Linked DNA regions of Cupriavidus necator. The protein of the gene in region 1 interacts with the protein of each later gene in a pairwise test. Links are inferred from orthologs where the notes say so. Each region holds a gene or a part of one and is shown on either strand. Other genes may lie near its edges.

Region 1 (3,023 bases):
ATATTCGCTTTGCCCACTTTGTCGCAGCTTACATATTCGCGATCGGCATGCTGGGCCGCATCTACTGGGCGACGGCAGGGAATCATCATTCCCGCGAACTCTTCTCCGTGCCGGTGTTCACTCGGGCGTACTGGCAGGAGGTGATTTCGATGCTGCGTTGGTACGCCTTCCTATCTGCGCGTCCAAGCCGGTATGTCGGTCACAATCCGCTGGCCCGTTTCGCGATGTTCTTCATCTTCTTCCTGAGTTCGGTGTTCATGATCCTCACGGGCTTCGCGATGTACGGCGAAGGCGCACAGATGGGCTCGTGGCAGGAGCGCATGTTCGGCTGGGTCATTCCTTTGCTCGGTCAATCTCAGGATGTGCATACCTGGCATCATTTGGGTATGTGGTTCATTGTGGTGTTTGTGATCGTCCATGTCTATGCAGCGATTCGCGAGGACATCATGGGCCGCCAGAGCGTAGTGAGCACGATGGTCTCGGGCTATCGGACCTTTAAGGACTGATGCGCAATGCAACCGAAGCGATCGCAGGCTTTCGTCGATACCATGCACCCGCTACCGGAGGTATTGCCCTCGGTATGGTGGCATCCCGGCGTGTCACGGCGCGTGTCGGTTCATTCGGGCTGTTTTCTGAGTAGTCATTACCTCAAGCCGCTCGGCCTGTCGCAGCCCCACGCCCGCTGTCTGCTCAGGATTGCGAAACGGCGCTTGCATGAAATCATCAATTGGAACAGCCGTCAGGCTTGGAAAGGCGCCTGTTCCTCCTTTCGTGTCTCGGTCGCTCGCCGCACGGTACACGGTTCCCTTTTTCGCTGACCACCGCCATGAGACCAACTCAAACGTCCGATATCGCACCTGGAACCAGCTGTAACCAATCCCGTGACAAGGAGCCGGTGGTAGTTGCAATGGGCATTGGCAATGTGCTCTGGGCGGATGAGGGCTTTGGCGTGCGCTGCATTGAAACCCTCCAGCAGCGCTATCAGTTCGCACCGCAGGTATGCCTGGTCGACGGGGGCACGCAGGGGCTCTATCTGATCCACCACGTGCAGGCTGCGTCGCGCCTGCTGATCTTCGATGCGATCGACTATGGCCTGCCTCCAGGAACGCTGAGAATTATCGAAGACGAGGCGGTGCCGAAATTCCTTGGGGCCAAGAAGATGAGCCTGCACCAGACCGGCTTCCAGGAAGTACTGTTGCTCGCCCAGTTGACGGGACAGTACCCGCAGCAGGTGGTGCTGATCGGCTGTCAGCCGGAGGAGTTGGAGGATTATGGCGGCAGTCTAAGGCGGGTGATGAAGGCTGCGGTGGAGGATGCGGTGGAGAAAGGGGCGGACTTGCTGCGGAGATGGGGCGGGATGCCGGTGCCTCGCACTGCGGAGCTTGCGCCTGCCGAGGCCGTGACCGTGCCGCATCTGGCGCTCGATCGCTACGAAGCCGAACGTCCTTCGCCTCGGGCCGCCTGCCGGATTGGCGATGAACGTTTTATGCCACAGGATTTGTGAGGGGCGAATATGTGTATTGGCATTCCCATGCAGGTCATGGCGATCGAGCCTGGATATGCGGTCTGTGCGGGACGCGGCGAACGACGGAGAGTCTCGAGCGCGCTGGTTGGTGACTGCCAGCAGGGCGACTGGCTGCTGGTCTTCCTGGATTCGGCGCGTGAGCGGATCGATGCGCTCAGGGCGCATGAAATCGATGCCACGCTGGATATGCTGCAAGCGGCCCTGCTGGGTCTTGACGCATCCGAAGCGCAACCACGTTTTGAACTGCCATCGGCGATGGCCCGCGAGGACCTCGCCGTTCTATCCAACTCCAGAGATTCTTCCTCTTACTAAGGTAACTTTCATGTCGACCGAATCAGCGATGTTTCTTGCCCCCATCCCGACGACGGACGCAGTACCGCCGGTGATCGAACGTCTGGTCGAACAGCATCAGGCTGCCTGGGTTGACCAGGATTCCATTGACGACTGGCTGGCTGGCGGCGGCGATTGCGTGCTGTTTATCGCCGGCGACCCGGTGCGCTTTCCCGAGTGCGTGGATGTCGCTGTCGTGTTGCCGGAGTTGCAAAGGGTGTTCTTCAATGGTTTTCGCATTGGCGTGGCGAAACGTGAACGTGAGCACGAAGATGTGCTGGCGAATCGCTTTGGCACGCAGCGTCGACCGTCGCTGGTGTTCTTGCGAGACGGTGCCTATGTGAGCGTAATCGCCGGCATGCGCGACTGGGACGAATACGTGCGCGAGGTCCGGCGGGCGCTCGCGATGCCGACTTCACGGCCGCCATCCATCGGCATTCCAGTGATTTCGGCGGCAGCCGGCGGCAGTTGCCACTGATCCGTCGAACAATGCCTCACAGGACAACGCGATGAATTCATTTCCCATTCCGGTCGTGCTGCTCGGTCCCGGTTCGCAAGCCGAGGATGAAACGCTCGATTACATACACATGCCGCAGGGCATGAGTGTCTATACACCGCCTGTGCTGCCGGAACCCGAGCAGATTGCCTGCCTGACCCAAGCGCAAAGTGTGCTGCGGGCGATTCTCGACGCGCTGGACCGCGCGGACCCGAAACAGCCCAATCCAAGAATCGAATTGTGGGCATTGGACGAAGAAAACCGTCAACTGCTCAAGCAAGTGCTTGGTGAGGGGGAGGTGAGTGCAAGGATTGAGGGCGAGTACCAGGTGTATATCCAGGAAGCTGTATTTGCAGGGGTGTGGCGCGTGGTGTCCACTTGCCCCGATGCGACGACGGACTACATCGAGGTTGGCGCAGCACCGGAAGTGCTGCGCGGCGCGGCGCGTTATGGCGCCAATCAGTGGAGTCTGGATGTCGGGCGGGTGCCCGACGGTGTCATGAACGCGCCCTCGATCCTGGCGGAGATCGATGACCAATTGCTGAGTTGGCATCCCGGCAAGCCGGTGCATGTCGTCAACCTGACATTACTGCCGATGTCGCCGCAAGATATTACGTTTCTCGACGAAACTCTCGGTGCTGCAAGCGTCACCATCCTTTCGCGCGGCTATGG
Region 2 (3,746 bases), on another replicon or contig:
AATCGACCACGTGCCCGTAGACCACGCGGTCGATCACGTTGCCGACCGCGCCGCCCAGGATCAGCGACACTGCGAAGCAGAACAGCCGCTGTCCGGTGTGGCGATACAGCAGCCACACGATGAACGCGCCCACCACGATGCCCAGCCCGGTGAAGAACCAGCGCTGCCAGCCGCCGGCATCGGCCAGGAAGCTGAACGCCGCGCCCTTGTTGTAGACCAGCACCAGGTTGAAGAAGCCGGTCACCGGGCGCGATTCACCATAGGTGAAGGTGCGCACGATGACGATCTTGAAGAACTGGTCGAGCACCACCACCAGCAGCGCGAAGGCCATCCACAGCAGCGGGGTGGTGCTGGCGGCCTTGTTGTTGCGGCGTGCCGGGCGCGCGGAACGGGACGTGGTCGATGCCATCAGGCATGGCTCCTGTGTTCACCGGCGCCGAACAGGTTGCTGTCGCAGCGCCCGCAGAGGGTCGGATGGTCCGGGTTGTGGCCGACATCGGCGCGGTAGTGCCAGCAGCGCTCGCACTTGGCATGGGTCGACGGGGTCACCGTGACCAGCAGGTCGCCGGCCTCGGGCGCGTGCGTTACCTTGGCCGATGAGGTCAGCAGCACGAAGCGCAGGTCGTCGCCCAGGCTCTGCAGCGCGTCCAGCACCGGGCCGCCGGCCTGGATGGTCAGCTCGGCCTGCAGCGACGAGCCGATCTCGCCTTCCACGCGCACCGCTTCCAGCTGCTTGGTGACCTCGGCGCGCACTTCGCGCAGCGTGTGCCACTTCTGCAGCAGATCGTCGGCGCCATCGTCGACTTCCGGTATCGCGTAGTAGGTGCTGGTGAAGATGGTGTCGGTGTGCTCGGTGCCGTGGGCGAAGATCTGCCACGCTTCCTCGGCGGTGAACGACAGGAACGGCGCCATCCAGTGCAGCATCGCCTGGGTGATGTGGTACAGCGCGTTCTGCGCCGCGCGGCGGGCCTTGGAGTCCGGCGCGGTGGTGTACAGGCGGTCCTTCAGCACATCGAGGTAGAACCCGCCCAGGTCCTCGGAGCAGAAGGTCTGCAGCTTGGACACCACCGGGTGGAATTCATACGCCTCATAGTGCGACAGCACTTCCTTTTGCAGCTGCGCGGTCAGTGCCACGGCGTAGCGGTCGATCTCCAGCCATTCCGACGCCGGCAGCGCGTGCCTGGCGTGGTCGTAGTCGGACAGGTTGGACAGCAGGAAGCGCAGCGTGTTGCGGATGCGGCGGTAGCCTTCCACCACGCGCTTGAGGATCTCGTCCGAGATCGACAGCTCGCCGGAGTAGTCGGTCGAGGCTACCCACAGGCGGATGATCTCGGCGCCCATCTTGTTCGAGATGTCCTGCGGCGACACGGTGTTGCCGATCGACTTGGACATCTTGCGGCCTTCGCCGTCGACGGTGAAGCCGTGCGTCAGCAGCGCCTTGTAGGGCGGCTTGCCGTACAGCATCGACGCGGTCAGCAGCGACGAGTGGAACCAGCCGCGGTGCTGGTCCGAGCCTTCCAGGTACAGGTCGGCGAGGCGGCCATCGGCTTCATCGGCGGACGGATCGTACAGGTCGTCGCGGTGCGAGCCGCGGATCACGGACCAGTGCGTGGTGCCGGAGTCGAACCACACGTCCAGCGTGTCGCGGTTCTTCTCGTACTGGCTGGCCTCGTCGCCCAGCAGCTCGGCCGGGTCCAGCGTCTGCCAGGCCTCGATGCCATGCTGCTCGACGCGCCTGGCCACTTCTTCCAGCAACTGCGGCGTGCGCGGGTGCAGCGCTCCGGTTTCCTTGTGCAGGAAGAAGGCCATCGGCACGCCCCACTGGCGCTGGCGCGACAGCGTCCAGTCCGGCCGGTTGGCGATCATGTTGTGCAGGCGCTGCTTGCCCCAGGCCGGGAAGAACTCGGTGGCGTCGATGCCGGCCAGCGCGGTCTCGCGCAGGGTGGGGCCGGTCTTGCCGTTCTCGTCGGCCGGGTCCACGTCCATGCCCGCGAACCACTGCGAGGTGGCACGGTAGATGATCGGCGTCTTGTGGCGCCAGCAGTGCATGTAGCTGTGGGTGTACTTGTGCGAGTTGAACAGGTTGCCCGAGGCCTGCAGCACCTCGACGATCTTCGGGTTGGCGTCCCAGATCGACAGCCCGCCAAAGAGCGGCAGCGTGCCGGCATAGACGCCGTTGCCCATCACCGGGCTGATGATGTCGGAATCGGCCATGCCGTGCGCCTTGCACGACTGGAAGTCTTCCACGCCGTAGGCCGGCGCCGAGTGCACGATGCCCGAACCGGTGTCGGTGGTGACATAGTCGCCCAGGTAGACCGGCGACAGGCGGTCATAGCCCGCGTCCATCTTGGCCAGCGGGTGGTGGAAGCGGATTTCCGACAATGCCGCGCCGGTGGTGGTGGCCACGACCTTGCCTTCCAGGCCGTAGACCTTGAGCTGCTCCTCGACGCGCTCGGTGGCCAGGATCAGGTAGCCGCGCGGGGTCTCGACCAGCGCGTATTCCACTTCCGGGTGCACGTTCAGCGCCTGGTTGCTCGGGATGGTCCATGGCGTGGTGGTCCAGATCACGATCCAGCCGGGCTTGCCGTCGAGCTGCTCGAAGGGCACCTTGAAGGCGTGTGCCAGCTTGTCGGCTTGCGCGAACGGGAAGCCCACGTCGATCGACAGGTCGACCTTGTCCTTGTATTCGACCTCGGCCTCGGCCAGCGCCGAGCCGCAGTCGAAACACCAGTTCACCGGCTTCAGGCCGCGGAACACATAGCCCTTCTCCATGATCTTGCCGAGTGCGCGCAGTTCATCCGCCTCGTTGCTGTAGTTCATGGTCAGGTAGGGGTGGTCCCAGTCGCCCAGCACGCCCAGGCGTTCGAAATCCATCATCTGGCGCTTGATCTGCTCGGTGGCGTAGGCGCGCGCCTTGGCCTGGACCTCCTGCACCGGCAGGCCCTTGCCGAATTTCTTCTCGATCTGGATCTCGATCGGCATGCCGTGGCAGTCCCAGCCCGGCACGTAGACGGCGTCCAGCCCGGTCAGGCCGCGCGCCTTGATGATCATGTCCTTGAGCACCTTGTTGACGGCGTGGCCGATATGGATGTCGCCGTTGGCATACGGCGGGCCGTCGTGCAGCACGAACTTCTTCGCGCCCTTGCGGGCCGCGCGGATCTTCTTGTAGAGCTGCTTGTCCTGCCACTGCTTGACCCACTGCGGCTCGCGCTTGGGCAGGTCGCCACGCATCGGGAAGGGCGTGTCGAGCAGGTTGACCGGATATTTGCTTTTCTCGGGCTTGGCGCGTTTGTCGTCAGGCATTTCGATTCTCAGGGCAATTCGGGTTGGCGCGCGGGCGGCGGCAGGCCGGCGGGCGCGCGGAAAGACTGGGGCGGCGGCGTGCGTGCCGGGCCCGCGCCACTGGCGTGCGGGCGGGCGCCGGCCGCTACCTAATTCGGTCGGTGGCGGAGGTGGCGAAGTCGCGCCCGCCGCTGCCTTCGGCCGCGCCCGGGGCGGTCAGGCCGAAGAAGGCGCGCGCATCGGCGCTGTCCTTGGCGATGGCGGCGGTGAGCTCGTCCAGGTTGTCGAAGCGCGCTTCGTCGCGCAGCTTCTTCATGAATTCAACCCGCACCAGCTTGCCGTACAGGTTCTCTTTGAAATCGAACAGGTGGACTTCCAGCAGCACCCGGCCGGCGTCCTCGATGGTGGGGCGCACGCCGATGCTGGCCACGCCCGGCAGGGGCTGGTCGGCGATGCCGTGCACC

Evidence for each region.
Region 2: the proteins of I6H87_RS32225 (region 1) and ileS interact in binary tests that used the Escherichia coli proteins (3 or more experiments, as listed by UniProt). The link is inferred for Cupriavidus necator from one-to-one orthologs.

Annotation. Positions count from the first base shown.
Region 1 is NZ_CP066020.1:33,210-36,232, forward strand. What follows is about bases 1-2,705. They hold I6H87_RS32225 (HyaD/HybD family hydrogenase maturation endopeptidase), read left to right. Parts: upstream 1-907; coding sequence 908-1,504; downstream 1,505-2,705. Other genes in these bases: cybH (Ni/Fe-hydrogenase, b-type cytochrome subunit), read left to right, coding at 1-506; I6H87_RS32230 (HypC/HybG/HupF family hydrogenase formation chaperone), read left to right, coding at 1,514-1,837; I6H87_RS32235 (hydrogenase expression/formation protein HoxO), read left to right, coding at 1,848-2,333; I6H87_RS32240 (hydrogenase expression/formation protein), read left to right, coding at 2,365-2,705. Outside these bases: more of I6H87_RS32240, read left to right, coding at 2,706-3,023.
Region 2 is NZ_CP066018.1:2,263,782-2,267,527, forward strand. Bases 209-3,636 are described here. They hold ileS (isoleucine--tRNA ligase), read right to left. Parts: upstream 3,304-3,636; coding sequence 409-3,303; downstream 209-408. Other genes in these bases: lspA (signal peptidase II), read right to left, coding at 209-409; I6H87_RS10615 (bifunctional riboflavin kinase/FAD synthetase), read right to left, coding at 3,428-3,636. In the rest of the region: more of lspA, read right to left, coding at 1-208; more of I6H87_RS10615, read right to left, coding at 3,637-3,746. UniProt on the Escherichia coli protein: Catalyzes the attachment of isoleucine to tRNA(Ile). As IleRS can inadvertently accommodate and process structurally similar amino acids such as valine, to avoid such errors it has two additional distinct tRNA(Ile)-dependent editing activities.